DNA from 4 places in the Streptomyces sp. SID5469 genome. Region 3 is predicted to be linked to each of the others. Evidence: riboswitches for the same ligand, from Rfam matches in the RefSeq annotation. Region 3 holds a riboswitch; each other region holds the start of a gene.
The links. Region 3 has a riboswitch for S-adenosylmethionine ahead of GTY58_RS15465 (DUF3293 domain-containing protein). Riboswitches for the same ligand answer to the same signal wherever they lie in the genome.
Positions count from the first base shown of each region.

Region 1: linked by a shared signal. The riboswitch ahead of GTY58_RS37405 (amino acid ABC transporter permease) and the one ahead of GTY58_RS15465 (DUF3293 domain-containing protein) in region 3 are both predicted to bind S-adenosylmethionine.
Region 2: linked by a shared signal. The riboswitch ahead of thrC (threonine synthase) and the one ahead of GTY58_RS15465 (DUF3293 domain-containing protein) in region 3 are both predicted to bind S-adenosylmethionine.
Region 4: linked by a shared signal. The riboswitch ahead of GTY58_RS31535 (aminotransferase class V-fold PLP-dependent enzyme) and the one ahead of GTY58_RS15465 (DUF3293 domain-containing protein) in region 3 are both predicted to bind S-adenosylmethionine.

Region 1 covers NZ_WWIN01000001.1:8,584,613-8,586,806, forward strand. The annotation lists gene GTY58_RS37400 (jacalin-like lectin) at 1-335, opposite strand, end outside; SAM riboswitch class IV at 680-788, shown strand; gene GTY58_RS37405 (amino acid ABC transporter permease) at 1,120-2,100, shown strand; gene GTY58_RS37410 (amino acid ABC transporter ATP-binding protein) at 2,097-2,194, shown strand, end outside.
Region 2 covers NZ_WWIN01000001.1:4,857,121-4,859,314, forward strand. The annotation lists gene thrC (threonine synthase) at 44-1,342, opposite strand; SAM riboswitch class I at 1,360-1,506, opposite strand; gene GTY58_RS20550 (glucosyl-3-phosphoglycerate synthase) at 1,683-2,194, shown strand, end outside.
Region 3 covers NZ_WWIN01000001.1:3,687,693-3,689,886, reverse strand. The annotation lists gene GTY58_RS15470 (hypothetical protein) at 89-304, opposite strand; gene GTY58_RS15465 (DUF3293 domain-containing protein) at 364-861, opposite strand; SAM riboswitch class IV at 907-1,023, opposite strand; SAM riboswitch class IV at 1,110-1,218, shown strand; gene GTY58_RS15455 (DUF6882 domain-containing protein) at 1,752-2,194, shown strand, end outside.
Region 4 covers NZ_WWIN01000001.1:7,290,348-7,292,541, forward strand. The annotation lists gene trpD (anthranilate phosphoribosyltransferase) at 1-801, shown strand, start outside; SAM riboswitch class IV at 886-1,002, shown strand; gene GTY58_RS31535 (aminotransferase class V-fold PLP-dependent enzyme) at 1,179-2,194, shown strand, end outside.

The DNA.
Region 1 (2,194 bases), 4.9 Mb from region 3:
GCATAGGTCGAGACGGTGTTGAGGCCGCTGCCGATGCCCGCGCCCCCGCTGGTCGCCGTGCGGTAGGGGTGGGTGTCCGTGGAGTACAGGTACGCGTGGTAGTTGAAGTCCTCCTGGACGTTGACGATGTCGTACGGCGCGATGCGCCGGCCGATCTCCGTGGTGCTCGTGTCGCGCGGCGTCGAGGCGCTGGAGAGGGACTCCGGCAGACCGGCGACGTTGTAGGTGAGCACGCTGAACGTGCCCGAGTCGGCCGCCGCGGCGGGGGAGGCGCTCACCGTGAGCCCGCCGACGGCCACGGCCGCGGTCGCCAGACAGGCGAGAAGTCTGCGCATGAGGGGGTCTCCTGGGGGTGAGGAAAGAGCGCGAGTGATGCGAGCATGTCAAAATGTAGCGACAAGCTCCGGGCGCACGGCGTCTTCGAAACTTTCGAAAACTTCAGCCGGTGAGCGCCGGGCCGATCACCGTGGTGACACGTGTACGACGGCCGACTCGCGGCCGTGCGGCCGCTGTCCGACGCGCGGATTCGTGTGCACGCGGAAACACGGCACCGGAACACGCCCTGGAGGTACGGCAGTTCACGCGCAAGGGCGCCAACACGGGCGCGGACGTGCACGTATCACCTGATGGACCAGCGTTGACATCGACTCCGGCGCCTGTCTTACTTACGCCCCAGAACGGTCAAGAGCGTCAGCGACAAGCCCTGGCTTGCTGACCGGCAACCCTCGCGACGCGGTGGGGTGCCCCAGGTGACGACCGGACCGGATGACCTTCGGTAAGCGCGAGGCCCCCCAAGGGCCGGAACAGTGACGGTGACGGCGATGGACGCAGCTACGAGGACGACCGCACAGCGGCGCCCCCGCCGCGTCCTGCTGTGCGCGAACCGCTGTGTCGATCTGCTCCGTGTCAGCAGCGCGCTGTGTACCGCCCCGGGCTCTGCCCGCCGTCGAGGCTGACGGCGTTCTGATTCTCTGACGCGCACCGCCGCCGCGGTGTGCTCTCCGCCCGCCCAGTCCCCGGTTCCGGCGCTCTCCCGTGCTTCGTCTCCCGCAGCGGCCTTGCGCCGCCGTGTGCCGTCGCGCTCGCCGCCCGGGGTGTCCGACTCCGCTGGAGCCTGCCATGAGTGAACTCCCTGGCGCCGCCGTGTCCCTTCTCTCCGCGCCACCCGACGGCACCGCCCCGCGGCCCCTGGCGGCCCAGCGTGTGCTGCCGCTGCGCCGGCCCGGCCGCTGGATCCTCACGGCGATCGTGCTCGTGCTGGTCGCCCAGATCGGCCACGGGCTGGTGACCAACCCCTTCTACCAGTGGGACCGCTTCGCCTACTGGTTCCTGCGCCCCACGATCCTCGACGGACTGCTCATCACTCTCGAAGTGGCGGCGTACAGCGCCGTGTTGGGGCTGCTCGGTGGCATCCTGCTGGCACTGGCCCGGCTCTCCCGCAGCCCCGTGCTGCGCGCGGTCAGCTGGGTCTACGTGTGGCTGCTGCGCTCGGTGCCGCTGATCGTGGTGCTGATCTTCCTCTACAACTTCAGCGCCCTCTACAAGACGCTCAGCCTCGGAGTGCCCTTCGGCCCGGCCTTCCTCACCTTCGACGAGTCCCGGCTCGCCACCGACATGGCCGTCGCGGTCGTCGGACTGAGCCTCAACGAGGCGGCCTACGCGGCCGAGGTCGTCCGCGGCGGCATTCTCTCCGTCGACCAGGGACAGCACGAGGCGGCCGCCGCGCTCGGCCTGCCGAAGAGCTACCAGTTCACGAAGATCGTCTTCCCGCAGGCCCTCAGGTCCATCACCCCGAACTACGTCAACCAGCTGATCGGCCTGATCAAGGGCACCTCACTGGTGTTCTACGTGTCGCTGCTCGACCTGTTCGGCTCCGCACAGACCATGGGCAGCACCTATCCCGGCGACATCGTGCCGCTGCTCCTGGTCGTCACCGTCTGGTACCTGATCCTCACGAGCATCGTGTCCGTCGTCCAGTTCTACGTCGAGCGGCACTACGCCCGGGGCGCCACGCGCTCCCTGCCGCCGACCCCGTTGCAGAAGCTGCGGACCGCGCTCGGTGACCTGCGGGCCCGCATACGCAGGGAGGCCGCCCTATGACCACCGAGACCCTCAAAGTCGACTCCGCCGCGGTCGAGGTCCACGACGTGCACAAGTGGTACGGCGCCCACCGGGTGCTGAACGGCGTGGAGCT
Region 2 (2,194 bases), 1.2 Mb from region 3:
GGCTGTTCTCAAGCTGCGGACTGGTGGGGGCCGGTCGCGCCGTTCACGCGAGGCCGGCTTCCCGGAAGGAGTCCAGGCTGGGACGAATGGTCGCGGTCAGCCCGGTCCCGGCCACCGCGTCCAGGGTCTTGAGGCCGTCACCGGTGTTGAGGACGACCGTCGTGAGGGTGGGGTCGAGCAGACCGCTCTCGATCAGTTTCTTGGCCACACCCACCGTCACGCCACCCGCGGTCTCCGCGAAGATGCCCTCGGTCCGTGCGAGCAGCTTGATCGCGTCGACGATCTGCTCGTCGTTCACGTCCTCCACCGCACCGCCCGTGCGGCGCGCGATGTCGAGGACGTACGGGCCGTCGGCCGGGTTGCCGATGGCCAGCGACTTGGCGATGGTGTTCGGCTTCTGCGGCCGCACGACGTCCTGGCCGGCCTTGTAGGCGACGGACACCGGCGAGCAGCCCTCGGCCTGCGCGCCGAAGATCTTGTACGGCTTGTCCTCGACCAGCCCGAGCTTGATCAGCTCCTGGAGCCCCTTGTCGATCTTCGTGAGCTGGGAGCCGGAGGCGATGGGCACCACCAGCTGGTCCGGCAGCCGCCAGCCGAGCTGCTCGCAGATCTCGTACGCCAGCGTCTTGGAGCCCTCGGCGTAGTACGGCCGCAGGTTGACGTTGACGAAGCCCCAGCCCTCGCCGGCCGGGTCGCCGATCAGCTCGGAGCAGAAGCGGTTCACGTCGTCGTAGTTGCCCTCGATGCCGACGAGCTCGCCGCCGTAGACCGCGGCCATGACGACCTTGCCCTGCTCCAGGTCGTGCGGGATGAACACGCAGGAACGGAAGCCGGCGCGGGCGGCGGCGGCGCCCACCGCGCCGGCCAGGTTGCCGGTGGAGGAGCAGGAGAGGGTGGTGAAGTCGAAGGCGCGGGCGGCCTCGATGGCCTGGGCGACGACGCGGTCCTTGAAGGAGTGCGTCGGGTTGCCGGAGTCGTCCTTCACGAAGAGCTTGCCGGCGTCGACACCGAGCTCACGCGCCAGGTTGTCGGCCTGGACGAGCTTGGTCCAGCCCGGGTTGATGTTGGGCTTCTCGGCGACGTCCGCCGGGACCGGCAGGAGCGGCGCATAGCGCCAGATGTTCGCGGGGCCCGCCTCGATCTGCTTGCGGAGTTCCTCGGTGTCGTAGCCCGAGAAGTCGTACGCGATCTCCAGCGGGCCGAAACACTCGTCGCAGGCGAAGACCGGACCGAGGGGCACGCGGTGGCCGCACTCGCGGCAGGAAAGCGCGGCGGCCGGACCGAGGTCGACGGAGTTCGCGGGGGAGGTGACGGAGGTACTTGCGACAGTCTGCGCAGCCATGGAGGCGAGGCCCTTTCTCCTCATCTTCCTCACGACGCACTTCGCCGTGAGACGGATTTGGCACCTTCCCGAGCCGGGAGCCTCGCCACATCAACGTGACAAGACCGGCTGGAGGGTTGCCGGGGCTTCATCGGGCCGTATCCCTCTGCCCCTCTGGATGAGCGGTATTCGGTTGTTTGACTGTGGAGCACTGTGCGCGCCGATGATCGAGGACATGCGATGGTCATCCGCGTTGTTCAAGACTGTAACCGAAGGCCAGGACAGTTGAGATAGTCGTCCGAACAGCGAGATGGATCACGCGCTGATGCGAGTGTGTGATCAGACAGTGAGGAGCCGCAGAGTGCTGAACGAAGTCGAGCGCTGGCTGAGCACCCGCTCCTGGTCCCTGACCGATCGCCCGCTCCACAAGATCATGGCCGCGAAACGCTCCTCGGGCTCCTCGGTCAGCGTCGTGCTGCCCGCGCTGAACGAGGAGGAGACGGTCGGCGAGATCGTCGCCGTCATCCGGCACGACCTGATGCACCAGGTCCCGCTCGTCGACGAGATCGTCGTGATCGACTCGGGCTCGACGGACCGCACCTCCGAGGTGGCCGCGGCCGCGGGCGCCCGGGTCGTGCACCGCGACGAGATACTCCCGCGGCTGCCGGCCGTGCCCGGCAAGGGGGAGGTCCTGTGGCGCTCCCTCCTGGTCACCAGCGGTGACATCGTCTGTTTCATCGACGCGGACCTGAAGGAGTTCTCGTCGGACTTCGTCTCCGGCATCGTGGGCCCGCTGCTCACCGACCCGGGCGTCGACCTCGTGAAGGCGATGTACGACCGGCCGCTGGGCGGCGCGGCGGGCCAGGGCGGCCG
Region 3 (2,194 bases):
CCCGGCACGCCACCCCACCGGTCCGCTGCTGGCTCGGCGACATCGTGAACTCGGCTGTCACGTCACTCACTTCCGCCGAGCCCGGAGTTCAGCGTGGTCCCGTGCCATCCACATAGGGGCGGGCCCGGCGGCGCAGCGGGGACGTCTTGTCCCACACGTGCCAGCGCGCTCCGCACAGCGGGTCCGTCTCGTACGTCACCTCCGCCGGGAAGCCGTCGGCCTTGACCCGCTCGGCCGGTGGGCCGACGAGGGTTCTGCCGCAGCGCGGGCAACGGGCCGGGGTCGGCATGGGATGCATGCCCATCGGGACCTCCTCCTTGCGTGCTGACTCCTTGCGTACTGAAAGACGCGGCCTTGAGTCCGTCAGGTGAGGCAGGACCCCGGGTCCCTGGGCTGCTGCGTGGACATGGTCCACCCGGACACGGCTGTCTCATCGCTGGAGCACGACAGCAGACGCCAGGCGTCAGGGGTCCAGGCGAAGACCGCGTCCTGGCCGAAGTGCCGGCCCAGTTCACGCGCCTCGGCGTCGCTCAGGCCGACGAGGGCGGCGCTCTCCTCGACGTGCGCACCGCACACGGTGCCTCCTGCCGCGGGCCACCAGGCGAGCCGACGCCGGCCGATCTCCTCGAACAGCAGCGCCTGGGCACGGCCGTTGTCCTCGGCAGAGGCCGTACGGCCATAGGGATTGCATGCGGTGATCACATGGATGGTGCGCCCGGCCGGTTCTGGGAAGTGGCCTTCGGCTGTACCCTGCGGGCCCGGCACGACCCTCACCGTGCGGTCGGCGAGTCGGATGTCCACGACTGCCTGCTGGTAGCCCGCCCAGTTCCGGGGCGTGGCTGATGCGCGGGTGTTGTCCATGGGGTCTCCTGAGAATCGGGGACCCCCTTACGCGTCGTGCAGGGAGATCCGCGCTTACCCCCAACTGGACAGTGGGGGCCCGGTCTTCCCTGGAAGGCACCTTGCGCGGTGTGCGAGGTTGCCAGCCGATGATCGTCCAGGGGCGCGATCGGCTTCGTGACCAAGCGGGAGGCTTTCACAGTTTCGGGCTCGAATCCAGAGGCGGGAGCACCTTGTGAAGATCCGTGACGGGTGTTAATTTCACGCCCGGTCACGAGTTCCAGCGTCAAGCCCCGGCTTGCTGGACGGCATCCCGCCCGCTACGGGTGCCCCGGGTGACGACCGGCCCCGTGCGCGGTGCACGGGGAACCGCGGATCACCGGGGTGTGGCACTACCGGGGTCCACCGACTCCGGAAGGCCGTCCGCCCATGCCCGCGTCCGACGCGATCCCCGCCCTGCCACAGCACATCGGCTCCGCCCTCCCCACGCAGCCCGAAGCTGCCGAGCCGGGTGCCGACCTGCCAACGATCTCGGCCCGTCCGGAAGCGTTTTACCCCCACCCCTCGCCGCTCGCCCCCGTCGTCCAACGGGAGCCCGGCCCGGTGCCCGCGGAACACGAGCACGCGGCCGACCGGCAAGACACCTCGACGTGTGCCAGTACGCCGGGCAACTGCTGGGGGCATGACGGCGGCGAGGACAAGGAGCAGTACGCGAAGGTGGAGAACCACGACGGGGTCTGTGTCCTGTCAGTCGTGGACGACTTCACCGAAGGGATGGTGCCGGAGCCGTGTGGACGATCACGTAATGCCCCGGCCGTGTGGTCACGTAATTCCCCACCCTGTCGGTGGCGAGGTGTCAGGTGTGAGGGGTCATCGTCGACTGGTCAGTGGCCTCTGGCAGACTCCGCGGCATGGGAATGTTCAAGCGGGCCAATGAGGCGGAGAGTGCTGATCAGGCCGGGGAGCGAGCCGACTTGAGCCTCCTGCTGCTGCAGGGCGAAGACATGATCGAACAGTTGGGTCGTGCCCACATGTCCTGGGGGCTGGGTTCAGCGGACCGCTGGGATCTGGATCAGACGACCGGCATCATCACCTGGACCTTCCCTGACAAGACGGCGGCAGCACCCGCGCAGATCCTCGGCAGTTTCAGCCCCGGCTCGGGCTCGTGGCTGTGGGCCTGGGCCAACAAGAGCATCCTCCCCGACATGAGCCGTGACGCCCGCAGCTTCCGGGACTGGGCAGACGACAACGGGCATCCCGCTCTCGCCCAGCCGAAGATCGAGGCCGATGAGAAGGCCGCTGCGACGCTTGTGGCCTTGGCTGTTCGGGTCACCAAGGCGACCGGCTATTACCG
Region 4 (2,194 bases), 3.6 Mb from region 3:
ACCGTCGACATCGTCGGCACCGGCGGTGACGGCGCGAAGACCGTCAACATCTCCACGATGTCGTCGATCGTCGTGGCCGGCACGGGTGCCAAGGTCGTCAAGCACGGCAACCGGGCCGCGTCCTCCGCGTCCGGTTCCTCGGACGTCCTGGAGAAGCTCGGCATCAATCTTCAGCTGACCCCCAAGCGGGTCGCCGAGGTGGCCGAGGAAGCCGGGATCACCATCTGCTTCGCGGTGAAGTTCCATCCGGCGCTGCGGCATGTGGCGGCGGCGCGGGGGCAGTTGGGGATCCGGACGACGTTCAACGTCCTCGGCCCGCTGACGAATCCGGCCCGGGTGAAGGCACAGGCCGTCGGAGTCGCCGACCCCCGCATGGCCCCCATCGTGGCCGGTGTCTTCGCCGAGCGCGGCAACTCCTCGCTGGTCTTCCGCGGCGACGACGGCCTCGACGAGCTGACCACCACGTCGACCTCCCGGGTCTGGGTCGTCCGCGAGGGCAAGGTCACCGAGGAGTCCTTCGACCCCCGCGACGTCGGCCTCGACCTGGTCCCGGTGGAGGCGCTGCGGGGCGCGGACGCGGCGTACAACGCGGATGTCGCCCGGCGCCTGCTGAACGGCGAGACGGGGCCGGTACGGGACGCGGTGCTGCTGAACTCGGCGGCGGCCCTGGTGGCCCTGTCCCCGGGCGCCGGGACCCTCGCGGAGCAGCTGCGCGCGGGTATGGCGCAGGCGGCGGAGGCGATCGACTCGGGAGCCGCGAAGAGGGCGCTGGAGCGGTGGGTGGCGGCCAGCAACGCCTGAGCCGTGGCGAGGTGACGCGGGGCGCGGTCCGGATTCTGGACTGCGCCTTGCGCGTCGAAGATCGTATGGCAAGATGCTGTATCAGGTCATGAGCGACAGTCATGAGGCCCCGGCCGACTGTCCGGCAACCCTCCGTCCGTGGCGGGGTGCCCCGGGTGAAGACCAGGTCGTAGGCAGCGAGGTCTACGGCAAGCGCGGACCCCTCGTAATCACCAGGGGTCCTGGTCGTTCGAGGGAGCCTTCCGTGAGCAAGCGAATGCGATAGGGCGCCGAGCCCCGCCTCCGCAATCCCCTTTTCACCTTTCCTGTGCCGTTGACGTGCGCGTTTCGCGCTGTCCGGCACGGTGATTCCGCCTGCTCTTCACGGGAGTACACCCATGTCCGTCTCCACCGCTGCCGCCGACCAGACCGTTTGCTGTGACATTTCGGGACACCTGCCCGTTCTGGGCCGCGAGGTCACCGTCCCGCTCGTCACCGGTGGCGAGGTCACCTACGCCGCCCTCGACTACGCCGCCAGCGCCCCCGCCCTCCAGCGCGTCTGGGACGACGTCGCCGCGTACGCCCCCTACTACGGCTCCGTCCACCGGGGTGCCGGGTATCTCTCCCAGCTGTCCACCGACCTGTTCGAGAACGCCCGCAGGACCGTCGCCGAGTTCCTCGACTGCCGGGACGGCGACCAGGTCGTCTTCACCCGGTCCACCACCGACTCGCTCAATCTCCTCGCCGCCGCCCTTCCGGCCGACTGCCAGGTCTTCGTCTTCGAGACCGAGCACCACGCCTCGCTGCTGCCGTGGCGCGACGCCCGGGTGACGTACCTGAACGCCCCGCGCACCCCCCAGCAGGCCGTCGAGACCCTCGAGCGCGCCCTCGCCGGCCGTGACCCGCACGGTCCGGCCCTGGTGTGCGTCACCGGTGCCTCCAACGTCACCGGCGAGCTGTGGCCGGTACGTGAACTGGCCGCCGCCGCCCATGCGCACGGCGCCCGCATCGTCCTCGACGCCGCCCAGCTCGCGCCCCACCACCCCGTCTCCGTACGGGAGTTGGACGTCGACTGGGTCGCCTTCTCCGGGCACAAGCTGTACGCGCCGTTCGGGTCCGGTGTGCTCGCCGGACGCGCCGACTGGCTGCGTGCGGCCGAGCCGTACCTCGCCGGCGGCGGCGCCAGCCGCAAGGTCACGCGGCGTACGGACGGCGGGGTGGACGTGGAGTGGCACGAGAGCGCCGCCCGGCACGAGGCCGGCTCGCCGAACGTCATCGGCGCCTACTCCATCGCCTCCGCCTGCAAGGCGCTCACCGAGGCCGGCTACGACAACCTCGTCGCCCGGGAGCAGCAGCTGATCGGCACCGTCCGCGCGGGTCTCGCCGAGGTGCCCGAGGTCAGGGTCCTCTCCCT